4 regions of the Renibacterium salmoninarum ATCC 33209 genome follow, and region 1 is predicted to be linked to each of the others. Evidence: riboswitches for the same ligand, from Rfam matches in the RefSeq annotation. Region 1 holds a riboswitch; each other region holds the start of a gene.
What was found. A riboswitch is a leader RNA that binds a small molecule or an ion and turns the genes downstream of it on or off. The one in region 1 is predicted to bind thiamine pyrophosphate.
Positions count from the first base shown of each region.

Region 1 (7,017 bases):
ATACTCGGCAAAAATCTGCAAGGCGTTCTGAGCGGTCAATCGGCTCTGATAGGACTGCACCGAAACTAACGGGTTGAGAGCGGCCACCTGCTCAGCGGCCGAATCAACCTTTGCTTGGCCTAGCGCAGAAGTGCTGTGCAGAACTTGGCGTTGCAGATTGCTCACATCGACGACGTCGTCGTCAATGATCCCGATAGTGCCCACACCGGCCGCGGCTAGATACGCAATTGCTGGCGAGCCCAAGCCACCAGCACCAATCAGCAGAACTTTGGCGTTCTTCAGTTTTCGCTGACCCAGAACACCAACTTCTGGCAGCAAAAGGTGCCGTGAATAGCGGTGCATTTCTAAATCGGTAAGTTCAGCATCAGGTTGGACGAGAACAGGTAGATCCACATCAGTTGGCCAGGACATGGTTCAAATCTATCCGCATTTCCGCGACGGCGATGTTACCGCCCAGTAGGATGTACGGAGCACGTTAAGGAGATGCGATGACCGAAGATATCCGCACTAGACCAGCAAGGCTTCCCCGAGAAGAGCGCCGCGCCCAATTACTGCTGGCCGCCCAAGAAGTCTTTGTTGCTCACGGATTCCATGGTGCTGCGATGGACGAAATCGCGATTGCTGCCCAAGTTTCAAAACCGGTGCTCTACCAACACTTCCCGTCGAAGCGAGATCTGTATTTAGCGCTTTTGGATCAACAATTGGCTGAGCTAACCAAACGCATGCTCACCGCACTAGCTTCAACGGACGACAACAAGTATCGAGTACAGGCCACCATCAAGGCGTATTTCGAGTTCGTCTCCAAGGACGATCAGGCGCATCGACTGATCTTCGAAAATGATCTGGTCAACGATCCTGAAGTTGCCGCAAAAATTGAGCTGTTCAACGCAACGTACGCCAATGCGATCGCGGGCGTCTTTGTGCATGACACAGCGTTAGATGACAAAGAAGCTACTTTATTGGCCCGCGCGCTGGCGGGTTTGTCTAACGTAAGTGCCCGGTATCGGGTTGAAAACGACGGCGAAATTGAGCTGGATCGGGCCGTTCAATTGATTTACCGTTTAGCTTGGCGCGGAATCAGCCGATTCCCCAAGGAGCCCACGGCTGAAGGAAGCTAGACTGAAGGCCTAAGCTAGGAAACTAAGCGGTAGCAAACCCAGAAGGAGCATGCGCGGTGGAAGTCAAGATCGGTATTCAGAACGTTGCTAGAGAGATCGTCTTCGAATCCAATCAGGATGCTGACGCGGTTGCGCAGCTGGTTTCAGAAGCTATTAAATCTGGCACGGAACTCCGCCTAGCGGACGACAAGGGACGCACCGTGATTGTGCCCGGAAGTTCCATTGGCTATGTAGAGCTCGGTGCTGAAGAAGCCCGACGAGTCGGATTCGGATCACTCTGACATGGTAGATCTGGTGGTCATCGCGCTGATTTCAGTGGGCTTAGGCATGATTGTTTGGGCAGCTGACAAGCGGCATGAAAAGTATGGAGCAGTACTGGCTCCGGCTGCTGCCGTCATTGGTGCGATGCTTACTTGGATACTCACCGTCGCGGTAGGACTAGGCTACATTTCCGGCTGGATTTGGGTTCCTTGGATCGCTTCGCTGCTAGTCGGTGTGATCGTTTCGGTTATTGCGACGCAGGTAGTCGGCCGCAGCCGGAGCAACATTGACACCGCGCAGATGACCGCGATCCTGCTTCGCGGCTAAGCGAGCAACAACTAAACGTTCATAACTCGGCACGCCCTTGCATCTGCGAAGATGCCAGGGCGTGTTCGCGTCGTGGGATGCGACCAGCCCCGGCCGCCAAACGCCCGGCAATCACTGCATGTTTGAAGGCCTCAGCCATTCGGACCGGATCGCCAGCGCGGGTGACCGCTGTTGCCAAAAGCACGGCGTCGCAACCAAGTTCCATCGCGAGCGCAGCATCCGATGCAGTACCGATTCCGGCATCAAGCACAACTGGTACCGATGCCCGGGACACAATAAGTTCAATATTGTGCGGGTTGAGAATGCCCAGACCGGTGCCAATTGGCGCACCAAGGGGCATCACGGCTGCGGCGCCAAGCTGCTCCAGTCGAAGCGCCAGAACAGGGTCGTCGTTGCTATAGGCGAACACGGTAAAGCCGCGTTCAACAAGTTGCCCCGTGGCCTCAAGTAACTCCACCGAATCTGGCAGCAATGTCTCTTCGTCTGCGATGACTTCCAATTTCACCCAGTTGGTTTCCAAAGCTTCTCTGGTAATCTCGGCGGTAAGAATTGCTTCTCTGGCGGTAAAACAGCCCGCAGTATTTGGCAGCACCCGAATTGAATTGCTCAGCAGCAATTCAAAGAGCGAGTTATCTTGCCCCGGGGCGTAACGCCGTATCGCCACCGTAGTTAATTCGGTGCCCGAAGCCAGCAACGCCTCGCCCAACCCGCTCAGGCTCGGGGCGCCACCAGTGCCCATGATGAGTCTGGAACCTAGCGAAACCCCATCAATGACCAATTCATCGGCCAACAGATTCTTGGACATCTTTCAGCCTCCCTGAACTGCAGCAACGATTTCAAGCTGGTCGCCTTCGGTGAGAGCAAAGCTCGCCCACTGTGAGCGCGGCACCAGTTCCGCATTGCGGACGACGGCGATGCCTAGCCTGCCGCCGTCGGCCGGTTGCCCATTGGTCAAGAGTCCGCGACCGGTGTGCGCTGACACCAAATCGGCAACGTTCGACGTTGAATTCGTGTGGAATTCCTGTCCGTTGACGCTGATTCTCATCGTGGTTCCTTTGTGGATAATCCCTCTGTGCTGAACCGTGTTGCGGCAAACTGATCCCATTGCGGATCCGGCGCACCAGCCAAGATCTCGAGGCAGATTTTGGCAATCGCGGGAGTCAAAAGAACAGCGTGCCGGAACATTCCAGTGGCTACTATCAATCCGGCTGAGACTCGTCCGAGCAACGGCGAATTGTCCGGCGTACCGGGGCGCGCTCGAGCGGTGGATTCAAGCAGTTCTAGTTCTGCAACCGCTGGCACTAGCGCCTGCGCATCCCGCAGCAGTTGGTAGACACCACCTGCTGAGATTCCCGTTTGTTGATCTTCACGTTGCGTCGCACCGATCACCACGGTGCCGTCATCACGTGGCACCAAGTACACCGCCGAGCCATGTACCAGTCCGCGGACGGTGTGTGTCAGAAGCGGTCGAAGGGCCTGGGGAACCCCAAGTCGCAAAATATCACCGTGGACTGGTCGCAGTGGAAGCGGCACCGGTAACCCCAATAACGTGCCCGCAGCAAGCCCATTAGCCACAATCACCTCATCGGCAAAGAACTGGTTTCCGTCAGCAAGCTGAACCATGCCGGGGGCAACCGCCACCGCCGCCGTGCGCTGAATGTCGAGTCTTTCGATCAGGGCCTGCGCGAGCTTTCGCGGATCAACTTGGTGATCGCCGGAGGCAAAGTAACCAAAAGGGCCAACATGCGCCGCCAGTAGCGGCTCTTGGCGGCGTAGTTCAGCCAAGGAAAGCCGATCCACCGGCAAGCCTGCTAGTGATTGCGCCGCAACTCAGTCCGAAAGCGCAGCTCTATCTGCGGCATCCACACCAACTAACACGGTGCCGGTTTTTCGATAACCAATGTTGGCTGCTAATCCGGCTACGAATTGCGGCCATAATCCCGCCGCCGCAAGCATCAGCGACTGCAGCGGCCGTTCCTGATGGTGAAATTCAGTGACCGGCGCCAGCATCCCGGCAGCAGCGAAGGTGGCGCCAGAGGCTGGGTCTGGATCAACCACCAGCACACTACGTCCGCTGCATTGAACCTGCCAGGCAATGCCTAACCCGACGATGCCGCCGCCAACTATGACGACGTCATGGTGTTGCATTCATTGGTCCCTTCCCTACGCCGGCATGATCCGGTTCAGGTTCGTTGACGGTCGGCGCTATTGTCAGTTGCACCCTCTCAGCCCGTTGATCAAACGATGGGCTCCCGCGGTAGCTCTAGTCTAAGTGAGTTATTGCCCTGACCGGCAAGCCACGAATCGCCCGCTAGGCTGGAACTCGTGACGAATTTGCAGACAGCTCAGCTCTATTTATGCACCGAGGCCCGCGAGCGCGAAGGTTATTTCGAGGATTTCCTTGACTCGGCATTCAGCGGTGGTGTGGATATTATTCAGCTCCGAGACAAGCGCCTTGAGGCCGCCAAAGAATTGGAACTGCTGAGCGTGCTGCGCAGCGTTGCAGAACAGCACGGCAAGCTCTGGGCAGTCAATGATCGCGCAGACATTGCCCAGTTGAGCCAAGCACCGGTCTTCCATATTGGTAAAAAGGATCTGCCAGTTCCGGCGATGCGCGCGCTGTTACCCAACGTTAGCGCCGGACTGTCTAGCCATTCACCCGCGCAGGCTTCGGCAGCGGCAGCGAATCCCGGCGTCGACTATTTCTGCGTTGGGCCACTGTGGGCCAACGCCCACGAAACCCGGCCGAGCCGCGGTGGGCCTGGCCCACGAAACCCGGCCGAGCCGCGGTGGGCCTGGCCTTAGTGCGCTATGCCGCGACGCTGCAGGCGAGTAAACCGTGGTTCGGTATTGGCGGCATCGATTTGAGCAATATCGCTGAAGTAGTGGCTGCTGGCGCGCAACGCGTTGTGGTGGTTCGGGCGATCACTGAAGCTACCGACCCGGCGGCCGCGGCCACTGCGCTCAAAGCTGAGCTGCCTCAGCTCTGAACTGGCTCGCGACGCGACATCCCGGTAAAGATATTTACGCGGTAAGCCCCAACTGACTCATGCGGCGAGAGTGATTTCTGCTCAATCCGGCCAGCAGCTGTTGCCGCTCAGCTGTGCTGATCCCTGGTATGAATCCGTTTTCTTGGCTGATTCTTTGTACTTGTGTCAGTGCTTCGCCAACTAAACGTCGCCCCCAAAGCGCCAGTCGTGAAGCCAGCCGCGGATCGTCGTCAAGCATGCTGCGAAGTCGGCGTTGTAGAACCGATGACGTGTCATCTGCCGCCATGATTCGCTCGATCAGACTGTTTGTCGCCGGGTCAAGGAATTTCGCAATAGCTTGATAGAAGTCTGCGGAGACCGAGTCGATGACATAAGCCTTCATCATTGACTCGTACCAATCGGCAGGCCGGGTTCGTTCGTGGAAGGAATCAACCGAGCTCTGAAACGGCAGCATTGCAGACTCAACATCCTCGCCAAGCTCAATTAGCGCATCAGAAACCGATTCAAAGTGCCCAAACTCCAGCACGGCAATGCGACCGAGCGCGGCACGATCTTGCAGCGTTGGCGAAAATCTGGCATCTGAAGACAAGCGCTCAAAAGCAGAAAGCTCGCCATAGGCCATTGCGCCGAGCAAGCCAACAATAAACCGATCAGTCATGCTTGCAAGACTAAATCACAATGGACATACCTCTGGACCGAGACGCTAGGCTGAGCCTGTGCCTCATTCCCACATCTTTGTGCGTGACAGTGACCAGAGCTTAAGCGAAGCCCTGGCAGCCCTTCGGCTTGAGTTCGAACTGCCTCAAGACTTTAGCCCGGAGGTGATGGCTGAGCTCGAGCAATCGATCAAAGACTATGACGCTCCAACGGCGGATTTGAGCCAGCTGGGCTTCATCACGATTGATCCACCCAGTTCGATGGATCTGGACCAAGCGATGTTCTTGTGCCGCGAAGGTCAAGGTTATCGGGTCTACTATGCGATCGCTGACGTTCCGGCGTTTGTGCCCGCTGGCGGGACTTTAGATGCCGAAACCCGCAAGCGCGGGCAAACGATCTATCTACCAGACCAAGTGGTGCCCTTGCATCCGACTAAGCTCAGCGAAGCCGCCGCGAGCCTTTTAGCGCAACAACGTCGCGGCGCTTTCGTCTGGCAAATTGTGCTGGACGCCTCTGGCAAGACCGTGAGCGCCGTCGTCGGACGGGCTGTTATTTCTTCGATCGCAAAGCTTGGATATCAGCAAGCCCAAGATGAGCTAACCGCCCAGACTGAATCGGCTTATCTGGAAACTCTCAAACTTCTCGAAGAAATCGGGCTTAAACGGATTCAACTTGAACGCGAGCGCGGTGGCGCAAGTTTGAATTCTCCCCAGCAGGAAATAGTTCATGAAAACGGCGAATACAGCCTGATCTTCCGGCCGAATCTAGCGATTGAAGATTGGAATGCGCAGATCTCGCTGCTGACGGGCATGGCTGCTGCGCGAATAATGCTCGATGGCAAGATCGGCATCTTACGCACTATGCCGGCCCCGGACCCGGCTGCGATCGCTAAGTTTCGCCATCAAGCGGTGGCGCTGGGTAAACCCTGGCCTGCGGAGCTCGCTTACGGCGAGTTTCTGCGCTCACTTGATGCAGCTGACCCTAAGCAGCTGGCGCTATTACACGATGCCACGTCGCTTTTCCGCGGTGCCGGCTACACCAATTTCGACGGCGAGCTGCCGCCAAACCCCGGCCAGGCGGCGGTAGCTGCGCCTTATGCGCACACCACCGCTCCCCTGCGCAGGCTGGTTGATCGCTTCGTCCTGACAATTTGCGATGCGCTCAGCAACAATCAGCCGGCGCCGCAATGGGCTCGTGAAGCGCTGCCCAGCTTGCCTGCTCTGATGGCTGCCTCGGATCAGCTGGCGGGGAAGGTCGAGCGTGCTGCCCTCGACACGATTGAAGCGGCGCTCTTGAGTACCCGAGTTGGTCAAGATTTCGACGCCGTAGTGGTTGCAGGCGCGCGCAAATCCGGTGGCGAGAAAAACGGCGACACCCGCTGCGCTGTTCAGCTCCGGGAACCCGCAGTCAACGCCCCTTGCGAAGGTGATTTGGCCCCCGGCACCGAGGTTACGGTGCGCTTGCTCAGAGCAGATATCCACAGCCGAAAAGTGCTCTTCACGGTTTCACCTGCTAAAACGAACTCCGCTGGATAAACTGAGCCAGCCATGATCCATCGATGGGAGCAATAAATGTCAGGTGCAGACGAGTTCATCCTGGTCGAAGTATTTCTTGATGGCCAGGTTGCCGTATCTGGCCGTTCAATCAGCCCGGAAGGGCAGCAG
Region 1 covers NC_010168.1:1,021,214-1,028,230, reverse strand. The annotation lists gene moeB (molybdopterin-synthase adenylyltransferase MoeB) at 1-411, opposite strand, end outside; gene RSAL33209_RS05250 (TetR/AcrR family transcriptional regulator) at 489-1,118, shown strand; gene RSAL33209_RS05245 (DUF3107 domain-containing protein) at 1,175-1,399, shown strand; gene RSAL33209_RS05240 (hypothetical protein) at 1,401-1,706, shown strand; gene RSAL33209_RS05235 (thiazole synthase) at 1,726-2,511, opposite strand; gene thiS (sulfur carrier protein ThiS) at 2,515-2,751, opposite strand; partial or broken gene thiO (glycine oxidase ThiO) at 2,748-3,854, opposite strand; TPP riboswitch at 3,849-3,972, opposite strand; gene RSAL33209_RS05220 (thiamine phosphate synthase) at 4,032-4,511, shown strand; gene RSAL33209_RS19980 (thiamine phosphate synthase) at 4,496-4,696, shown strand; gene RSAL33209_RS05215 (ferritin-like fold-containing protein) at 4,731-5,354, opposite strand; gene RSAL33209_RS05210 (RNB domain-containing ribonuclease) at 5,413-6,888, shown strand; gene RSAL33209_RS05205 (MinD/ParA family ATP-binding protein) at 6,925-7,017, shown strand, end outside.

Region 2 (7,017 bases), 110 kb from region 1:
CCCAGTTCGGAAGTCCTAGTCAAGACGCCGTCGACCGTTAAATAACCAGACTCGCGCAATACCGCCAGATCCGCTCGATCAAGAATTGCTGGATCCAGCTGCGTTAACAGGTCTGGCCTGCGCTGCGCGGTTCGGCGAAGTTGTTCGTCCCGGCGAAATCTGGCAATTTTGGCATGGTTTCCGCTCAACAACACGGCGGGGATATCAACACCACGCCAAGCTGAAGGTTTGGTGTAAACCGGGTATTCCAAGAGGCCATCTTGGTGGGACTCCTCTAGCAGCGAGTCGGGATTACCAACTACTCCCGGCAAAAGACGGGCGGTTGCTTCGACCATGGCCATAACCGCCACCTCGCCCCCATTGAGCACGTAATCGCCCAAACTCATGGGACGAACAGTAAACGACTCACGGGCCCAGTCCACCACCCGTTCATCAATGCCCTCATACCGCCCGCAAGCGAAGACCAGATGAGATTCGGCCGCGAGTTCTTCAGCGATCCGCTGGTTAAAAACTTCACCAGCAGGCGAGGGAACAATCAAGACCGGTTTACTTTTCGCCGCTGGCTCAACAACAGATGCCAGAGCTAGGGCCCAGGGTTCGGGCTTCATCACCATCCCGGCACCACCACCATAAGGAGTATCGTCCACCGTACGGTGCCGATCGGTCGTGAACGCTCGCAGATCGTGGACGTTTAGCTCCAACAATCCGTCTTGTCGCGCTTTTCCGATCAGTGACAGTTCAAGCGGTGCCAGATAGTCCGGAAAAATACTAATGACGTCAAGACGCATCTATTCTGCGTCCTTGCGGTTAATGTCGAATAGCCCACCTGGTGGTACTAACCGGATGAACCCAGCCGCAATATCCACCTCAGGAACAATCTCGGCAACAAATGGGACCAACACTTCTTCGCCGGCGGCTGTGGTGATTACTAAGAGATCTTGGGCCGGCATCGGGTTGAGCGCCGAGACCTTCCCGACCGTTTGATCGCCAACTCGGGCTTCCAAGCCAATCAATTCGTGTTCGTACCAAGAATCCGATTCGGATTCATCTGACGCTACCGAATCCGTTTCGAAAATCAGTCGAGTGCCACGGAGTGTCTCAGCGCGATTGCGGTCATTGACTTCTTCAAAACCCAACAACAAGATGTCTTTGTTCCAACGCGCGGTTTCTACCGTCAGCGGCCCTGCCGAAGTCGGTTCGGTGCTGAAAACGGCACCCGCGGAGAATCGCTCTTGCGGGGTATCAGTCAAGACCTCGACCGTGACTTCGCCGCGAATGCCGTGCGGTTTGCCGATGCGTCCAACGTGGACTTGCATGCTTCTCCTGATGCTGGGTTGAAGATGAAATTGGGTTGGAAATGAAAGTGCTCCGACACTTTTCAGTGCCGGAGCCACAATCTTAGCTGTTTACCGCGAGGCTACGCTGAGCTCAGCGCCGCCGGTCCGTGTCGACGACGTCGACTCGGACTTGGTCGCCACCGGAAAACGCGCCAACAACCGTTCGCAAGGCGCGAGCGGTTCGGCCTTGACGACCGATTACTCGACCAAGGTCATCCGGGTGAACCCGAACTTCCAAGGTCTCGCCACGCCGATTATTGCGAGCGGCAACGCTCACATCATCGGGGCTGTCTACGATACCGCGTACCAGGTGCTCCAAAGCCTCGGCCAACAAATTACTCAGCCTCGGTGGTTTCTGCCGCTTCAGTGGTTGCAGCAGCCGGCTCTTCAGCGGCTTCTGCAACCTTCTTCTTCGGGGTGATAGCTTCCTTGGTGATGACCGAGCTCTTCTCCGGCGCTACGAAAGCGTCTTTGGTGGCTTTGGTCTTCAGGCGGCCTTCAGAGCCGGTGAGGCCCTTGAATTTCTGCCAGTCACCGGTGATTTTCAGGATCTGTGCAACCTGCTCAGAAGGCTGTGCACCGACGGAAAGCCAGTACTGAGCGCGCTCTGAGTTAACCTCGATGTACGAGGGATCTTCGGTCGGGTGGTATTTGCCGATCTCTTCGATGGCACGGCCATCACGCTTGGTGCGTGAGTCCGCAACGACGATGCGGTAGTACGGGGCGCGCATTTTACCAAAGCGCTTAAGGCGAATCTTAACGGCCACTTTTGTGGTCACTCCTGTTTCTGAAACGAGTCGAACCCCGTGTCACGCTCCCGTGGGGCGGGCCGATCTGAGGGTTCTAAAGGACACAATGCGCACGCAGAGAGAGGGGCTGCGCGGATCGAGTACCTGTTCATTATGCCAGATGCTTCCGCAGCATGCGAACTTCAGCCGGGCAGTTCTTACGCTGTGATGTAATACAGCGTCAATCTGGCATCTTCATCCGCTGCGATAACCTGGGCGGCCAAGCCCGCGATGCTTCGTAAGAGTGGCTCAGCTACCTCGACGGTGCTGGCGAGTTCTTCAGTAGCCGCCCAAGCCGCCGCTAGCTCGGTAACTTCTTCCTGATCTTCCAAGGTGGGCAGCTCAGCGAAAACTTCCACTAGTGCATCAGGAAGCACCATAAGTTGGTCAAGATCAACATCAACCATTCCTAGCGCGGTCTCTGTGCCGGTTGCGTGGACGGTCTTTACCGCTAGCTCGCCAAGAACTTCAAGGTCAAGATCCGTGGCTTCACCCAAATCAATGAGATTTTTCGGTGCCGAGCCGTTTCCTCGGGCAAAACGGCTGGCTTCGTGGTGGGTAGCAATGAACAGCTGATTGGTGGACATGGCATGGCCTCCCATGGATCGTTTGAGGTCCGGTGTTCGGGCCTCCGTCGAGTCCACAGTATCTGGAGATTCGGAGCTTACGAACCTTTGCCTATCCTGCTATTGGTCGTGTTGCGCCGGGCATATCGTTTTCTTGTTATGCCAGCGCTAAATCTGTCATCATTGCAACCCGAACCCCCAGCCCGTCAAGACCGAGTTCGCGTTCGCGTTGACGCAGGGCTAACAACTGATTCGCAGGTTCTTCCAGCACTGCAAAGCCGCATCGCGCATAGAACGGCGCGTTGAAAGATACATCGCGGAAGGTACATAGCGTCATCTGCCGATAACCAGCATTCCGTGCCCAAGGTTTTGGCGGTTTCAACTAACGCCCGGCCAATCCCTTGACCTGAGTCGCTTGGGAGCACCGAAATCTGCTCCAAATGGGCTTGTCCGTCGACCTCATCAACTCTGGCTAGCCCGCAAAGCCTCCCGGATCTCTGCGCAACCGCAACAAACTTTCCTTGCCGATATTCTGCTAGGGAGCTTGCTTCAGGTAGCCCAACCATGTTAATCACGGCGTCTGCCGCAGTCTCGATCTCAGGAAGCTTCTCGTAGTCTTCTGCTCGCGCTGGCCGAATCTTGAACTCCATAGCACCAGCCTAGCCTTGCGGATCAGAGTTCTTGGTGTTCAGTCTGCTAACCTCGGAGCATCCACACGGGTGCCCTTGGCAAAGGGCTGAGATCGGGCTGATACCGCCTGCGACCGTTCGAACCTGTCCGGGTTATTCCGGCGAAGGAAGTAGGAAATACCTTCATTTCTGCTCAAAATCACCCTGCCCACTCCTTGGATTTTCTTAACGACGGTGAGCTGCGCGTTCCCGTCACACGAATCGCGCTCGATGATTCGCCAGAAGGCGCTAATCCGGACTTCATCACGTACCGCACGGCCGGTCCCGGCAGCGATCCTGTTCGTGGCCTGCCGCCGCTTCGCGCTGGCTGGGTCACTGAGCGCGGCGACGTCGAAATTTATCAGGGCCGGCGTCGAGATCTTTCCGACGACGGACGCTCAGCGGTGCGCCGAGGCGCGGCCTCTGCCGAATGGCAAGGTGCCAAACCGGAACCACGGCGCGCGTTGCCAGGCAAACGCGTGACCCAAATGCATTACGCTCGCGCCGGCGTCATCACCAAAGAAATGCGTTTTGTCGCGTTACGTGAGGACTGCGACGTCGAGCTGGTGCGTTCCGAACTGGCTGCCGGTCGAGCGATCATCCCTAACAACATCAATCACCCCGAGTCTGAGCCGATGATCATCGGCAAGGCCTTCTTGGTCAAAATCAACGCCCATATCGGCAACTCTGCGGTGACCTCTTCGATTGCTGAAGAAGTCGACAAAATGCAGTGGGCCACCCGCTGGGGTGCGGACACAGTCATTGACCTGTCTACCGGCGACGATATTCACACCACGCGCGAGTGGATTATCCGCAACTCCCCCGTGCCGATCGGCACTGTGTCGATCTACCAGGCGCTAGAAAAGGTCAATGGTGATGCCTCGGCGCTGACCTGGGAGATCTTCCGAGACACCGTGATTGAGCAATGCGAACAAGGCGTTGATTACATGACCATTCACGCCGGGGTGCTGCTGCGTTACGTGCCGCTGACGGCAAACCGCGTGACCGGCATCGTCTCCCGCGGCGGTTCGATTATGGCGGGCTGGTGTTTAGCTCACCATCAAGAGAATTTCCTCTATACGCACGATGACGAGCTCTGTGAGATTTTTGCTCAGTACGACGTCGCGTTTTCCCTAGGCGATGGCCTGAGGCCAGGTGCCACCGCAGACGCGAACGACGCCGCCCAGTTCGCGGAGTTGGATACCCTGGCCGAACTGACGGTGCGGGCTTGGGAATTCGATGTCCAGGTGATGGTCGAGGGGCCAGGCCATATTCCCTTCCACCTGGTGCGGGAAAACGTTGAACGGCAACAGGAACTCTGCAAGGGTGCCCCTTATCTACACACTGGGACCTTTGGTCACCGATATTGCACCGGGCTACGACCACATCGCCTCGGCTATCGGTGCCACCGAGATTGCTCGTTACGGCACTGCGATGCTTTGCTACGTGACGCCCAAGGAGCACTTGGGTTCGCCGAACAAAGACGATGTTAAGACCGGCGTTATCACCTACAAGATTGCTGCACACGCCGCAGATCTGGCGAAGGGACATCCTGGCGCACATCTGCGCGACGATGCGCTGTCCAAAGCACGATTCGAGTTCCGTTGGCGGGACCAGTTCTCGTTATCGCTGGATCCGGCCACGGCAGAAGCCTTCCACGACGAGACCTTGCCTGCTGAGCCGGCGAAAACCGTACACTTTTGTTCAATGTGCGAGCCAAAGTTCTGCTCAATGCGAATCTCTCAAGACATTCGCGCAGAATTTGGTGGCGCAGCAGCACAAGCAACGTTAGTGGCCTCGATCGAGGAAATGCAGGCTGGTCTCCGGGCAAAGTCCGAAGAGTTCGTCGCTGCCGGTAAGGAAATTTACTCGGAATCCCGGTCCTAATTTCACTTGTGCGCAGTTGAGTCGGATGTTTATCCACAGAACCCGGCTCAGCTGCGCACAAGTGACCGATAGCGTCGGGCTTCGGCGGTAAACTGTGGTGATGCGACGCCACCAGCTACCTCAAGAACTTCCCCGCCCCGCATTCACCTTGGCCCAAGCAAAAGAACTTGGCGTTTCGCGGTCTCGGAGCACCGCCGCTGATTTAGAGATCCCCAGCAGGGGGCTACGGATAGTCAAAGGCTCTGATGCGAAGTTGTCCGAGCTAGTCCAAAGCCATCTGGCGGCAACCCTGGAGCGTTCGCAAGCCACGTCACGGCCGCGATCCTCTGGCAGATTCCCCTGCCCTACTGGCTCGAAGCCAGAGCGGAATTGGATATCAGTCGTAGGCAGCCCGCTGCCCAACCGCGGCGAAAGGGCGTCCACGGTCATCGACTACGAATCGAGCGAAACGAAATTACCTTTCGCCGCGGAGTTTGGCTTACGACGCCGGAGCGAACGTGGCGCGATCTAGCAACCATTCTGACCGAGGAAGATCTTGTGGTCGCTGGCGATTTTCTAGTACGCGCACGCTCGCGGGATTTCGGCAAGCACCGCAAAGCGTTGTGTGGCGTGGCGGAACTCACCGAGCTGCTACCAGTACGGGCGAAAGCCAACGTACTACGTCGTGCTGCCGCAGCAAAGATACGTCCCGGTGTGGATTCACCACAGGAAAGTAGACTCAGGCTGCGCTTGATTGCGGCGGGCTTACCGGAGCCCACGGTAAATCATTCGCTCGACGACGAAATCGATGGCCGTCCACTCCGCTGGGCAGACCTGGCCTACATCAACTACAAAATTGTGATCCAGTACGAAGGCGATCATCACCGCAGCCGAAATCAGCTAGCAGCGGACATCGCAAGGGACGACGGCTGGCAGCACGCGGGTTGGACGATAGTTAGGTTGACTGCGGCAGATTTGCAAGCACAAGGAGCATACGCAGTGGCCAAAGTTCGAGCCGCACTCGTGCGATCTGGTTGCCCGCTGGACTAACTGTACGCCACTTGTGTGCAGATAAGCCGGGTATTGGATCGCTCCACCCCGCTTATCTGCGCACAAGTGAAGCGCTGAGCTCCCTGATGTGATGCAAATGACGCGGAGCACATGACGCGGCGGCTAAGCGGCTAAAAACTCTTTGATCGCTCGCTGACCGTTCTCGGTATCTTGCGGTCGGTGGCCGCCGCCCGCCACCAGATGCTGCGCCCCAGTGCTGGAGAGATATTCCGCAACTTCTTCATACATAGGCTCCCAGCCACCGGTGAGTACCAGAGTGGGTACGCCAGGCACAATATCGAGCGGGGCCGCCCATGCTGGCGCCTGCAAGCGAAGCCGATGCGCGGAACGTAAAGCCTCAGCGTCGTCCGGGTCTAAAACTCGAGCGGCCTCACCAAACGCAAGCTGAGCGAACTGACGGTGATAGCCGACGTCGTCCAGCGTGGCCCGCTGATCGAAGACTGGCTGCATAAGCTTCATATGCGCAGCGGTTGCCGGTAAGTCCTTGGTCAATGACAGACATGCCGGCTCACACAAGGTCAGCGAATGGACCAAGTCTGGACGCTGGACTGCCGCCATCATTGCCGAGATCGCACCTTGAGCATGCGCGACGACGTGACCGCCTTGTTGTCCATCGAGCTGCAGATTGTCAATGACTATTTGCGCATCGGCAACAAAATCGGTGGGCAACGGCTCCAGCACCGCATCGAAGCCCGACCTGCGTACAAAGAGGCAATCGAAG
Region 2 covers NC_010168.1:909,812-916,828, reverse strand. The annotation lists gene trmD (tRNA (guanosine(37)-N1)-methyltransferase TrmD) at 1-788, opposite strand, end outside; gene rimM (ribosome maturation factor RimM) at 789-1,316, opposite strand; gene RSAL33209_RS04650 (RNA-binding protein) at 1,429-1,671, opposite strand; gene rpsP (30S ribosomal protein S16) at 1,673-2,104, opposite strand; gene RSAL33209_RS04640 (hypothetical protein) at 2,284-2,712, opposite strand; gene RSAL33209_RS18565 (hypothetical protein) at 2,849-3,028, opposite strand; partial or broken gene RSAL33209_RS19965 (GNAT family N-acetyltransferase) at 3,057-3,257, opposite strand; TPP riboswitch at 3,397-3,507, shown strand; partial or broken gene thiC (phosphomethylpyrimidine synthase ThiC) at 3,506-5,246, shown strand; gene RSAL33209_RS04625 (hypothetical protein) at 5,616-6,275, shown strand; gene RSAL33209_RS04620 (alpha/beta fold hydrolase) at 6,399-7,017, opposite strand, start outside.
Region 2: linked by a shared signal. The riboswitch ahead of thiC (phosphomethylpyrimidine synthase ThiC) and the one ahead of thiO (glycine oxidase ThiO) in region 1 are both predicted to bind thiamine pyrophosphate.

Region 3 (7,017 bases), 180 kb from region 1:
GATGCGGATCGAGTAGCCGCACCCTGGCACCGAGCTTGTTCAACTCAGTCAAATAAATTGCGCGGTTTTCGTATACCCAGTCGTGAATCAGTGTGGTGCCTTCAGCACAAGAGGCAATCACCGCAAAAAACGGCAAGTTATCAATGTTCAGGCCAGGGAACGGCATCGGGTGAATCTTGTCCGGCGCTGCCTTCAGCTCAGATGGCCTCGTGGTGATATCAGCCAAACGTGTGCGCCCGTTTCGGGCCACATATTCTTCCGTCTTGCTGTACTTGAAACCCATTTGCTCAAGTACTGAAAGCTCAATTTCCATAAATTCAATTGGCACGCGACGGATCGTCACTTTCGATCCGGTGACAATACCAGCGGTAATCAGGCTCATTGCCTCGATTGGGTCTTCTGACGGCGCGTACTCAATATCGACGTCGATTTCCGCCTTGCCGCGAATTGTGAGCGTCGTTGAGCCAATACCCTCGACCGAAACACCCAAACCTTCGAGGTAAAAACACAAGTCTTGCACCATATAATTTGGGCTGGCATTGCGAATAACAGTTTTACCCTCGCGCAGCGCCGCAGCCATGATTGCGTTTTCGGTGACGGTATCACCGCGTTCGGTCAGGACAAAGGTTCGGTCCAGTTGGTCCGACGGCGGTGCTTGCACCGCATAAAAGCCGTTGTGCGCTTCAACTGAAAGGCCAAATTGGCGCAGTGCCTGCATATGCGGCTCCACGGTCCGGGTGCCAAGGTCACAACCGCCTGCATACGGCAGCCGGTACAAACCGCGTTCGTCCAGCAATGGCCCCAACAACATGATCACGCTGCGGGTTCGCCGAGCTGCCTCGACGTCCATCGAAGCCAGATCCAAAACCTCAGGACGGCGGATTTGCAGGTCATTGGCGTTAAGCCAAGTGCATTCAACGCCAATGCTGGTTAGTAACTCAACAATCCGGTTAACCTCTTCGATCCGCGAGAGTCGACGCAGCGTAGTGGTGCCCCGGTTGAGCAGCGAGGCGCAAAGCAATGCGACCCCGGCATTCTTCGAGGAATTGACATCAACGACGCCAGATAGCCGATGCCCACCAGTAACCCGAAGGTGCGTCATCTTCGATTTCACTGCGCCGCCGACATTGACGATGCTGTGCCCGAAAATAGTCTCCATCCGTTGGATCATCTTCAGGCTCAAATTTTGTTTGCCTTGCTCCATCCTGGCCACGGCACTTTGGCTCGTGCCCAGTTCGGCAGCAAGCTGGCCTTGCGTCCAGCCACGATCCAAGCGTGCATCACGAAGGATTTGAGCTACGGTCTCTGCGGTTTCCTGCACTTCAGTCGTCACAGACAAAAAATATCACAAATCGCATAAAATGGACAATTCTACACTCTAAGACTTGAAGTTCGACGTGATCTATTCGTTACATGCGATATTTTGGCATAAATTCAGTCACCAAAAAACAGGATTCCAGCTACCTAACATCACCGCGAGGCCAACCGATATGGCAATCATCGCCGTCGAGCCAGCTGCAACCCAGCTATCAACAGCAGTGAAGTGTGATTCCCGGGCCCAGCTGCGCGGTGCGGTACCAAATCCTTTGGCCTCCATAGTCACTGCCAATCTTCCCGCCCGGCGCAGAGCCTGAACTAACAAAGCCAGCCCCTGACCAAGTGAAGCCTTCAACCGACCGAAAATTCCAGCATTACTACCCACTCCGCGAGCACGTCGCGCCATGCCCAGCGTTTGCCATTCTTCGAGAAGTAGACCGACCAGCCGCATCGCCGCGAGTGCGCCCAAAACGAATCGTGCTGGCAACTTGGCCCGCTGAGCCAGGGAATCGGCCAGGTCGGTGGGATCAGTGCAAACCAGCAGGAGAATGCCCGGCAGCGCAATCGCCATACTGCGCAATACAACGGCGAGCGCCGACGTCAAAGAACCGGAGGTAAGTAGAAATGGCCCCCAGTCCAAGACCACCGCGCCGGTTTTCGCCGCGAGCAGTGCGGTGCCATAGCCGCCAGCTATCGCGGCCAGCAACACCGACCACCCTCGCACGAATAGTGTTCGGAGTCTAAGCCCGGCCAGCGGTAGAAGTGCCAGTTCCATTACTAAGGCTGCCGACGCCGAGACAACATCTAGGCTCAGGACCAAAGCGACAGCCAAGGCCAGTGCAGCCAGTAATTTGCTCAGCGGGTTGGCCCGGCTTAGTAGCGGTCCCCGAACTCCGGAGGCACTCATTGTTTCGACTCCGGCAAAGCTCATTGGCTAACCTGCAATTCCAAGCTGCTGCCACCAATTGCGGCACCGAAATCGGCGTCGTGAGTCACCGCAACCACGGAAACCCCTTCATCAAGCAATCCAATCAGCAGATCAGCTAGTTCTGCCCAAGTATTCGCATCCTGGCCAAAGGTCGGCTCGTCAAGGATCAATACCTGCGGACTCGCCGCAAGTACTGTTGCAACCGAAAGCCGTCGCTTTTCGCCGCCGGAAAGTGTGTAGGGGTTTGCTTCGCGTAGATGATTCAGCCGCAGCCGCTCAAGAATTTCATCCACCCGTTCAACGCCCCGACCCAAAAGCCGCGGTCCGAATGACAGCTCATCTGCCACGGTCCCGGTGACAAATTGGTGTTCAGGCTCCTGGAAGACTGTGCCGATTCGTTCAATGAGCTCCGCACTGTTCCAACGCAGCGGCTCAACGGCGCCGCCGCCCGCCAACTTCGCTGTTGCCTGAAGCACTCCGCCTGCTGGCGCCAATAGGCCACCCATGGTCAGGGCAAGGGTCGATTTCCCTGAACCGTTTGGGCCAAAGACCGTAAGCGCTTGACCGCCCTGAATCTGCAGATCAATTCCGCTCGCGACCGGTTCAACCTGGGCACTCGAACGACGACGGCGCCGCGCTTTGCGGGAGACGGCAAGTTCGGTTGCTCGCAGTAAAAGCGGAGCATTCGAGTTCGAATTGCGACGCGGTTTTGTGGCTGGAATTTCGTCAGGAAGCCACACTCCGGCTAAACGCAGCGATGCACGCGCGGGAGACTGCACATCAAGACTCTGGGCTGGGCTCCCATCGAACAGCACCCCTTGACCCGCTCCGCCCAAAACGATGATCCGATCGACAACTTCGAGCCAAACAGCAACTCGATGTTCGACGACGATTAACGTCGCACCGCTGTGCTCAACTGAGCGCAAAACAGCATCTCGAATTTCGATGACGCCAGCGGGATCAAGATTTGCCGTTGGCTCATCCAGTAGCAACAGCCCAGGCTGCATGGCGAGTAAACCGGCCAAACCCAGCCGTTGTTTCTGACCGCCGGAAAGCTTTCCGGTGGGATGGTCCAAAGGAAGATCGAGACCTACATCGGCTAGCGCGGAGCACACACGTGCCCAAATCTCATCGCGCGGCACGGCCAGATTCTCGGCGCCGAAAGCAACGTCGTCGCCAATTCGGGAGAGCACAACTTGAGCGTCGGGATCTTGCTGCATCAAGCCAACCCGGCCGCGTTGCAAAACTGGAGCAGCGCCAGAAAGGCGCAGCGAGCCAATTTCCTCCGCATCAAGATTATCGCCGAGCAGTCCAGCAGCCGCATGAAGAAATGTTGACTTTCCGGCACCTGATGGGCCCAGCAGCAACACTCGTTCCCCTGGTTCGATCCGGACGTCGAGGCCGGCTAGTGCCGGTTGCGGCCGATCGGCATGTTGCCAACCCCAAGCTGTCGCCTCAACGCTTAGCGGCGCGACCGTCGTCGCCGTACTGCCGAATCCTGGCATTCTCAGAACACTGGCTCCGCTGCAGCCTTACGTGAGGACAGATTTCCGAGCGCTCCGGTCCTTGCCAAGCCGCGTGTGGCTAACCAGGAAACCAGGCCAGCAATGAGCAGCCCGGAAATTACTGCAAAGACGAAATAAAGCACTTTCCAGCTAAATTCCCAAGCCACGTTGGAAATCAGGTTGTCGTTCAACCCCATCGCGGCGCCGGCCAGTGCTCCTGCGAGCAGCGCGGGCGGCAGCGTGAAACGTCGGTAGCGGAAAATAGCGAAGCCAATGTCTGCGCCAATGCCTTGCACCAGCCCTGAGAGCAACACCGTGAGGCCAAAGTGAGTGCCTAAAACGCCTTCGACCGCGGCCGCGATCAGCTCGCAGAACAATGCTGCGCCCGGTTTGCGAATTACTAGACCACCGATAACACCAGCAATAAGCCAACCGCCACCGTATAGGCCGCCAAGCGGCGGGAAGACGGTGAACACAGCTGATACGGGCCCGTAGAGCGCAGACCAAGCCCAAAAGACCCCGCCGACGGCTACGCCAAGCACCGCAGCGACCACGATGTCCACTACGCGCCACGAAGAACGCGCCGCTAAAGACTGATTTGTTGCCATGAGATCCTCCTTTCAGGAGGGGCGGCGTATTCGGTACGCCGAAGAGCACTCGACTCCCTTCGCCGGTACTAACCGGATCAGGTTCGAGGGTCTGCGGCTGTCCGCACTCTCAGCGCCCACCCTGCGGCGGCGCTCCCCTGTCGTTTGATTGCTGTGCAAGTTTACACCCACCACCCGACGTCGAGTGTCGACTTGTGGCGGTTAAACGACGTCAAAACCAACCACAAGTCGACACTCGACGGAAATGGTTAGGTCAGATCGCGTGATTTGTTGAATTTTGCCATCGCGCGCTGAGTGCCCCTGCTGGTCACGGTTTGAATCACTGCCGCAACAGTGGCCGAGACAATCGCAAAAGTCAGCGCAGATCGCAGGCTGTGTTCCAAGTTTTTACCGTCTTTTGGCGGCGCATTTCCGGTGGTTTTTGCCCAGACGGTGTCCACGATTTTATTCGCGGCAAAACCTGCACCGAGGCTAATTCCAGTGGCCAAAAGTTTGAAGAGCAGATTCATATTCCCAGCCTACTTCCCTCAACCTATTTCAGCTTGCCAAGCTGCGCAGGCGGAACGCAGCTTACGGTGTTTTTGTAGTCCAACTGCGCGGAGGCAGACCATGAATCGCCCCGGTGTGTCCGGAGACTTTCTTGTTTGAGAGGATCAGGACATGGCAGGGAAAACTACGACACGGTATCCGCAGGAGTTGAAGGATCATACGGTGCGCATGGTGGCGGAGATGGAGGGTGCGTCTTCGGCGTGGGCGGCGATGCAAAAAGTTGCCCAGCTTTTGGGTGTGGGTGTGCCGGAAACGGTGCGTAAATGGGTCCGGCAAGCCGAGATCGATGTTGGTACTAGAACTGGAACAACGAGCACGGAATCGGCCGAGCTGAAACGGTTACGGCGTGAGAACGCTGAGCTGAAACGGGCGAACGCGATCCTTCGGAGTGCTTCAGCTTTTTTCGCGGTCGAACTCGACCGCCACAAAACTGATCGTGAAATACATCAAGGACCATGCCGGTCACCGCGAGAATAATGGATTGCGGTGGGGTGTCGAGTCGATCTGCCAGGTGCTTACTGGGACGGGGTGAAGACCACCCCGTCCACGTACTACGAATGGGTGGATAAAACACGATCTCACCGAGAACAACGTGATGAGGTGCTCAAGCCCGTGATCCAGAAGGTGTATGCCGCTAATTACGGGGTTTACGGCACCAGGAAAGTCTGGTTGGCGATGAACCGTGAAGGTGTGCCGGTGGCCAGGTGCACGGTAGAACGGCTCATGGGGTTACTTGGCATACAGGGTGTGGTCCGTGGCAAGGTCAAACGCACCACGATCAAAGACTCGAAGGCGGCCCGAGCGAAGGACTTGGTCCGCCGTGATTTCACACCAACGGCACCGGATCGGCTATGGGTAGATGATTTCACCTATGTTTCGACCTGGTCCGGGTGGGTCTATGTTGCCTTCGTGATCGATGCTTACTCTCGGAGGATCCTGGGCTGGTCAGCGAGTGCTTCTATGAACACCGTGCTAGTGCTCAACGCAGTTAATCAGGCAATCTGGAGTCGTGAACGGGCCGGGGCTGAGATTTCCGGGGTGATTCATCATCACGATGCCGGGGCTCAATACGCCTCCTTGGCCTTCACCGAACGCCTGGCCCAGGCCGGTATCCGCCCCTCGATCGGTTCTGTGGGTGATAGTTACGACAACGCCTTGGCGGAAACCATCAACGGGCTTTATAAGACCGAGCTGATCAAACCCGGCAAGCCCTGGCGGACTCTAGAAGAAGTCGAAATCGGCACCGCTGAATGGGCCGATTGGTACAACCACCGAAGGCTCTACCAGTACTGCGGAGACATCCCACCAGTAGAGCTAGAAAACCACTACTACAATCACTACCAGAGCACGGCAGCCGCCGACAGGCTCATCGTCTGAGAAACCCTCCGGACACACCGGAGCGATTCACCAGGGCGATTCACCGGGGCGATTAAATTTGCCACTTCTGACCTTGTTACCGCTGGGAATTGCGATCCTGGTCGAGAAGAAGATTCCTGGCATTACCTTTTTCCGGACGTCGTTCTACCTGCCGGTGATCGCGAGCGCCGTCGTCGTCGCCTTGCTCTGGAATCTTGTTTTAGACGACGGCGGTGTGGTGAACAACATTGCGCAATCGCTGAAGTGGGTACGGGGCCCAATTCCCTTTCTGACTGATCGCTGGCTGGTTGTTTTTAGCTCAATCAGCCTCACGGTATGGAAGGGACTGGGCTACTACATGGTGATTTACATCGCCGCCCTGGGCAACGTCTCCAAAGATCTGCACGAGGCTGCCGCACTGGATGGTGCGGGAGCTTGGCGGCGGTTTTGGTCAGTTACGGTGCCGGGCGTGCGCGGCGCCATGATCTTGGTTGCGATCATGATCTGCGTATCGGCCCTGCGAATCTTTACCGAGCCGTACTTCCTCACCAACACCACCGGTGGGCCAGGCGGCTACGCGTCAAGCTTTGTGATGATCATTCAACAATACGCGCGCGGACTACTCGGTAATTTGGGCTACGCCTCCGCGCTGTCCGTGGTCTTGTTCTTCGTCTGCCTTATCCCGATGCTCATTCTGGCCCGGCAGAACCGGAAGGAAAGCTAATCATGGTAAATATCGCTGAACAGGATTCCC
Region 3 covers NC_010168.1:844,536-851,552, reverse strand. The annotation lists gene RSAL33209_RS04335 (UDP-N-acetylglucosamine 1-carboxyvinyltransferase) at 1-1,339, opposite strand, end outside; gene RSAL33209_RS04330 (energy-coupling factor transporter transmembrane component T family protein) at 1,439-2,248, opposite strand; gene RSAL33209_RS04325 (ABC transporter ATP-binding protein) at 2,245-3,750, opposite strand; gene RSAL33209_RS04320 (ECF transporter S component) at 3,753-4,358, opposite strand; TPP riboswitch at 4,396-4,507, opposite strand; gene RSAL33209_RS04315 (DUF4235 domain-containing protein) at 4,607-4,867, opposite strand; partial or broken gene RSAL33209_RS16895 (IS3 family transposase) at 5,019-6,284, shown strand; gene RSAL33209_RS04300 (carbohydrate ABC transporter permease) at 6,343-6,987, shown strand; gene RSAL33209_RS04295 (carbohydrate ABC transporter permease) at 6,990-7,017, shown strand, end outside.
Region 3: linked by a shared signal. The riboswitch ahead of RSAL33209_RS04320 (ECF transporter S component) and the one ahead of thiO (glycine oxidase ThiO) in region 1 are both predicted to bind thiamine pyrophosphate.

Region 4 (7,017 bases), 1.3 Mb from region 1:
GGATGTGGCGGCGCTGCACGGGATGGAGCACAGCCATAAATGGACATTGATGAAACTGCAGCAGTAACAAATGAGGCTGCCGAGACAGAATCGCGCACTGCTGCAAAACGATCCCCAGCCAAGAAGACCGCTGAGAAGAAGGCAACGGTAAAAAAGCCGGTTGAGAAAAAAGCCTCGGAGAAAAAAGCTCCGGCAAAACGAGGCAAAGCCGCTGCGGTAACCCTAGAAGTTGCTGTTGAAGAGGTCGTAGAAGTCTCAGAACTAGAAGCAGCAAAGAAGCCCAAAAGGGCAAGTAGGGCCAAAAAGGCAGTTGCAGAAGCGTCAATAGATCAACCGACGCTAGCCGGTTTGGAACCGGTAGCAGCCCAAGATGCCAACGCAGCACTGCCCTTGGCCGAGAAGAAAACGACCCGGCAACGTAGCCCGCGCCGGGCCGCAACTAAGCCTGCCGTAGTTGAAGCAAACTCAGAAGTGACTGCCGAGCCGGTTGACTCGGTTGCGGTAGTCGAGGCTGAACCGGTTCAAGCCGAGGAAGTTACTTCAAGTCCCTTTGCTTCGCCGTTCTCGGTGCCGGCTTCAGCGGCGTCGTTGTTGTTTCAAGCCCCCGACCTTTCACTCGCGCCGGTAGTTCGTGAGCCAGTTGTGGCCGCTGAACCCGATGAAGATGCTGAGCTAGATGACTCGGGCCCCCGTCGTCGTCGTTCACGGTCGCGGAAACCTCGGGCTGTTGAAGCGGCAGCAGAAGACAGCGGAACTGAAGCCGAATCTAGCGAAAAAACCGAAACAGAAGAAGGCGACGGCGTGGTCTCACGCCGGCGCCGACGTCGGCGCCGCGGTGACGCAGATCTAGAGCTGACTGGTGGCGGAGAGGATGATCCGCCCAACACGGTGACCCGGGTGCGCGCACCGCGGCAGCCTTCGGAGAATGTTTCCAACAAGGTAACGTCGTTGCGCGGGTCGACTCGACTCGAAGCCAAGAAGCAACGCCGACGGGAGTCTCGTGACACGGGAAGGCGTCGCCAGGTCATTACCGAGGCAGAATTCTTAGCTCGACGTGAGTCAGTTGAACGAGTCATGGTGGTTCGTCAGCGGGACGAACGGATTCAAATTGGTGTGCTGGAAGATGGAATTCTTGCGGAGCACTTCGTCTCTAAAACGCAACAAGATTCGCTCATTGGCAACGTCTACCTAGGCAAAGTCCAAAACGTTTTGCCCAGTATGGAAGCGGCGTTCGTAGATATCTGTCGCGGACGCAATGCGGTCCTTTATGCGGGCGAAGTCAATTGGGATGCCGCCAAACTTGACGGTGCGCCGCGTCGAATTGAAAATGCGCTCAAATCAGGTGACACGGTCTTGGTACAGGTAACCAAGGATCCGGTTGGGCATAAGGGTGCTCGGTTGACCAGCCAGGTTTCTTTGCCAGGTCGGTACCTGGTCTATGTTCCGGGCGGGTCCATGACGGGCATTTCGCGCAAGCTGCCGGATGTTGAACGGAATCGTCTCAAGCGGATCCTCAAAGACAATCTGCCGGAGAATGCTGGCGTTATTGTTCGCACCGCTGCCGAAGGGGCAAGTGAAGAGGAGCTCACGCACGATATCAATCGCTTACGTGTGCAGTGGGAAGGCATCGAGTCACAAGCTTCCTCGACCAAGACGCTTGCGCCGGAAATGCTGTACGGCGAACCTCACCTGACGATCAAAGTGGTTCGCGATGTCTTCAACGAAGACTTTGCCAAGTTGATTGTCTCCGGCGAGGAAGCGTGGGACACCGTGGAGGCTTACGTCACGTACGTAGCGCCAGATTTGGTGGACCGGCTAGAAAAGTGGACCAGTAACGAAGACATTTTTGCTGCGCATCGGATTGATGAGCAAATCTCCAAGGCTCTTGAGCGTAAGGTCTTTCTTCCCTCTGGTGGATCCTTGGTGATTGACCGTACTGAGGCGATGACCGTCGTCGACGTTAACACTGGGAAGTTCACTGGCTCCGGCGGAAACCTTGAAGAAACGGTGACCAAGAATAACTTGGAAGCCGCCGAAGAAGTAGTTCGGCAACTACGTTTGCGCGATATTGGTGGCATCATCGTCATCGACTTTATTGACATGGTGTTGGAATCCAACCGGGATCTAGTGCTCAGGCGGCTAGTGGAGTGCCTGGGGCGTGATCGCACTAAACACCAGGTGGCCGAAGTGACTTCGCTTGGGTTGATCCAGATGACTCGCAAGCGGATGGGTACCGGTCTGCTCGAGGTATTTGGCGAGCAGTGTGAAGCTTGTGCTGGACGCGGCGTGGTGACACACGAAGAGCCAGTTGAACACCGACGGACCACGCACACGATCGCTGCGGAGCAACACAATCCGCGCGCCGAAAATCAGCGGCCAAGTCGTGGAGAGCGCAAGCGTAATCGGAATCGCCAGCAGAATCAGGTTGAGCCTGAGGCCGAGGAATTGACCGAGGATGAGAAATCCGCGAAGGCTTCAGCTGCTAGGGCCGCTTTGGCCAATATTGCTGCCGCGGCGCAAGCTGCCCATGAGCACGACGGTGAAGAGCCGATCGATGCAGTTGACAGCGTTGTTAAGCCGCAAGCAAGCCATGACGCCGCCGTTTTGACTATCGGTGGTGAAAAGGTGGAGATTCCGCGCGGTGAGCACGTTGATGACGCTCCGCATATGCCTGAGCTCACTCTTGATGGTCTTGCAGATGTCTTCAATCACCTTGTTCCAGAAGATTCAGAGCCAAAATCGCGCTCTCGGCGACCGCGTCGTCATCGTGCCGCTGGACGTGCGCAGGGGGCTGCTAACAGCAACGAGATTCAGTCAATTGAGGGCGAGTCGGCCGGTGGAAAAACTGTGCCAGTGGCTAAGGCGCCATCGGCAAAGGTTGATCCGGAATCGAAGAAGCCGGCGGCTAATGAGCCAATGATTCTGGGCGTAGGGGTTCCTGCTTCAGAGCTCTAACCTCGATTTCAGATAGCAAGAGCGCTTTGCGTTAGCCAGAAAACAGGTTTTCTGGCTAACGCAAAGCGCTCTTGCTATCTCGGATCTAATCTACGGCTGAGAATTCTGCACTGCCGTGGCGAACGGTAGACTCAAGAGCTGACACGGGGTGCCAGGCCAGGAGGGCAGGCTGAGAATCGATACCCGTTGAACCTGTCCGGTTAGCACCGGCGGAGGGATGTCAGATGCTGCCGCTCACGCCAAACCACTTGCTATTAGAACCAGTGCCCACAAAGCAGGTACCCAGAGTGCTGACTATCGCCGGCTCGGATCCTGCGGGTGGGGCTGGGATTCAAGCAGATCTGAAAAGTATCGGTGCCAATGGTGGTTACGGCATGGCAGTTATCGCCGCTCTGACGGCGCAAAATACCAGGGGAGTGCGGGCGGTGCACGTGCCACCGATCGAATTCTTGGTTAGCCAACTTGAAGCAATTAGCGAAGACATTACTGTCGACGCCGTCAAAATCGGCATGTTGGCAGATGCCGCGGTGATTGGCGCCGTCAGTGCTTGGCTTCGAAAGGCTCAGCCACCACTCGTAGTTTTAGATCCTGTCATGATCGCTTCCAGTGGTGCTCGACTATTGGACCCAGCGGCGGAGATCGCGCTACGAGGCTTACTTCACCAAGCTGATCTAATCACGCCAAACTTGCCGGAGATGGGCGCTTTGCTCGGTAAACCTGAACCTAAGGACTGGGCCACCGCGGTGCAGATGGCCTTCGATTTAGCCGCAGCATATGACACTAAGGTGCTGCTTAAAGGTGGACATTTCACTGATGAAATTGTCAAAGATGCACTGATATCGGTCGGAGAAGCGCCGGTTGTCTTTGAAGCTCGTCGAATTGAGACGAACAACACACACGGCACCGGGTGTTCGCTCTCCGCTGCGATAGCTACTCGCCAGGCGCTTGTTGGTAATTGGCACGAAAGTCTTCGGGGAGCAACAACCTGGCTGCACGGCGCAATTCGTAGGGGTTCGGAGCTCAACGTAGGCAATGGATACGGCCCGGTCCATCATTTTCATCAATGGCAAACGGCGTCGGTGACTGAAAGTTGGTGGCAGGAGATCGAACCGATCCGAGCCGGCATTCTGGCGTTGCCTTTGATCAAAGATCTGCGCTCCGGAGAGCTGGCCGAAAGTGACTTTGCTTACTATTTGGCGCAAGATGCACTTTATTTGAAGGAATACTCTCGCGCTTTAGCCAGAGCAAGCGCCCTTGCGCCCACCGAAGGGGAGTAGCTGTTTTTGGCCAAGAGCGCCGCCAACGCGCTAGAGTGTCGAGTCGGAAATGCATCGGACGTGGTTGCGTGAGCATCCCGCGCAGCTGGTACAGGGCCCGGTGACCAAGCGATACGTTGATCATCTATTGGCTGCCAGCGCCAGCGACTATGGCACCTTAGTAGCTGCCGTGCTGCCTTGTTTTTGGCTCTATGCCTGGGTTGGGGCAGAGCTATCCGCGCTGGCACCGGTAAAAGATGACCATCCCTATGCAGCTTGGTTGGCAACGTATTCCGATGCAGAGTTCTTCGCTTCTACCGCGTTAGCAATTCGATATGCGGAGCAGGCAGCCGCAGTAGCGGGCCCTAAATCGCTGGAATCCATGCGGAACGCTTTCTTCGAAGCGAGCCAGCATGAACTGGATTTCTTCGACGCACAGCGCGCCCTGCTTGGTAGCGCGCTCAGCGCCCGGTAGTATGGACAGGCACGGTTCGCCGCGCAGCCATTCGAGCTCTTGGTGAAACTGAGTTAATTCGAAGTATCGAGAAGTTCGTGCATTTGCAGTGTCAGCGCTTCATGGCGTATTCTGGACTGTCGGTGCATACGCAGTTATTGGGTCGTGTCTTTCGCAGTGAAAATCACAGCGAAGATGCTCAGATTCCCTCGGCGAGTGGCACAAGCAGATCCTGAGAACGGAAGCAATCAGTTTCCGCACGCAAACTTTAGTTTTTTATCGTCGAGAGAAGTGAGTTACCCAGTGGTTTACGCGATTGTCCGCGCAGGCGGCCGCCAAGAGAAGGTTTCCGTTGGAGACTTCGTGACCCTGAACCGCGTCCCCGGTGGAGTTGGCAGCACCATTGAGCTGCCTGCTGTTCTCCTGGTTGATGGTGAGAAGATCACCTCGGATGCGAAAGACCTGGCAAAGGTCAAGGTAAAGGCAGAGATCCTCGAAGACCTCCGTGGTCCGAAGATTGTCATTCAGAAGTTCAAGAACAAGACCGGTTACAAGAAGCGCCAGGGCCACCGCCAGGCGTTGACCAAGGTCAAAGTCACCTCGATCGCGTAAGCATCCTTAGAGACTCAAGGCAGGAAAAACAATGGCACATAAAAAGGGCGCGAGTTCGACTCGTAACGGTCGGGATTCCAACGCACAGTACTTGGGCGTGAAGCGTTTCGGCGGCCAGGTCGTCAAAGCAGGCGAGATCATCGTCCGCCAGCGCGGCACCCACTTCCACCCCGGCGCAGGCGTTGGCCGTGGCAAGGATGACACTCTCTTCGCACTGGAAGCTGGTGCAGTTGAGTTCGGCGCACGTGGCGGACGCCGCGTTGTGAACATCGTTGTAGCTGCAGCAGCCGAGTAATTTCGGCACTAAGCACAATTTTTTGCGGTGGAGCGGGCCGAACGGCTCGCTCCACCGCTGTTTTAAGCTGGTCCTAGATTATAGATACCAGCCCCCTGAATTCAAGGAGATCACGATGGCAAGCTTTGTTGACAGAGTGGTGCTCCACGTCTCAGGTGGCTCTGGTGGCCACGGTTGCGTTTCGGTCAAGCGCGAAAAATTCAAGCCCCTGGGTGGTCCCGACGGCGGCAATGGTGGCGACGGCGGTAACGTCATCCTGCGGGTTTCGCACCAAACAACCACGCTCTTGGACTACCACCACGCACCGCACCGACACGCGAGTAACGGTGGCCAAGGAATGGGCGATTGGCGTGGCGGCAAGCAAGGCGAAACGCTGATCTTGCCGGTCCCTGACGGCACCGTGGTGAAAACTAAAGACGGTGAAGTCTTGGCTGACTTGGTTGGTGAAGGTACCGAGTATGTTGCTGCAGCCGGTGGCCAAGGTGGCTTGGGTAATTCTTCGCTGTCCTCACAGAAACGCCGTGCGCCAGGATTCGCGTTGCTCGGCGTAGACGGAGAAGCCTCCGATATCGTACTGGAACTCAAATCGATTGCAGACATCGCACTCGTTGGCTTCCCATCGGCTGGTAAGTCCAGCCTCATCGCTGCGATGAGCGCCGCACGACCCAAAATTGCGGATTACCCCTTCACCACCTTGATTCCAAATCTTGGCGTCGTGGAAGCGGGCGAAGTTCGCTTCACCATTGCCGATGTGCCTGGGCTTATTGAAGGTGCTAGTGAAGGCAAAGGTCTTGGCCACCACTTCCTGCGCCACGTTGAGCGTTGTACCGCACTTGTGCATGTGTTGGATACTGCGACGCTCGAATCAGATCGAGATCCTCTTAGCGATTTAGCGATTATTGAAGCGGAGCTTGAAAAGTACGCGGTTGATATGAGCTACGCGGGTGTTGACGGCGAAGTTATTCCGCTTAACGAGCGGCCAAAGCTCGTGGCGTTGAATAAGATCGACACCCCTGACGGTAAAGATATGGCAGAGTTCGTTCGCGCCGAATTAGAGGGTCGCGGCTACCGCGTCTTCGAGGTTTCCGCTTCTTCCCATGAAGGATTGCGCCAGCTTTCCTTTGCCATGGCAGAACTAGTCACCGCAGCGCGGGCGCGAGCAACTGTCGTCACAGCCAAAATTACCCCGCCAGTCCTTCGGCCACGTGCGGTCAATCGCAAAGAATTCACCATTCGCCCCGAAGAGCGCAATTTGGAGCCGTTGTTCCGAGTTCTTGGTGCTAAGCCAGTGCGTTGGGTGAAGCAAACGGACTTCACTAACGAAGAAGCAATCGGCTACTTGGCAGAGCGCCTGAACAAATTAGGTGTTGAAGACGGACTTTTCAAAAAGGGCGCTAAACCCGGCGACACCGTGGTAATCGGTGAAGATGGCGAAAATGCCGTGG
Region 4 covers NC_010168.1:2,888,511-2,895,527, reverse strand. The annotation lists gene RSAL33209_RS14300 (Rne/Rng family ribonuclease) at 40-2,955, shown strand; TPP riboswitch at 3,090-3,190, shown strand; gene thiD (bifunctional hydroxymethylpyrimidine kinase/phosphomethylpyrimidine kinase) at 3,180-4,232, shown strand; gene RSAL33209_RS18990 (thiaminase II/PqqC family protein) at 4,282-4,686, shown strand; gene rplU (50S ribosomal protein L21) at 4,969-5,277, shown strand; gene rpmA (50S ribosomal protein L27) at 5,309-5,572, shown strand; gene obgE (GTPase ObgE) at 5,688-7,017, shown strand, end outside.
Region 4: linked by a shared signal. The riboswitch ahead of thiD (bifunctional hydroxymethylpyrimidine kinase/phosphomethylpyrimidine kinase) and the one ahead of thiO (glycine oxidase ThiO) in region 1 are both predicted to bind thiamine pyrophosphate.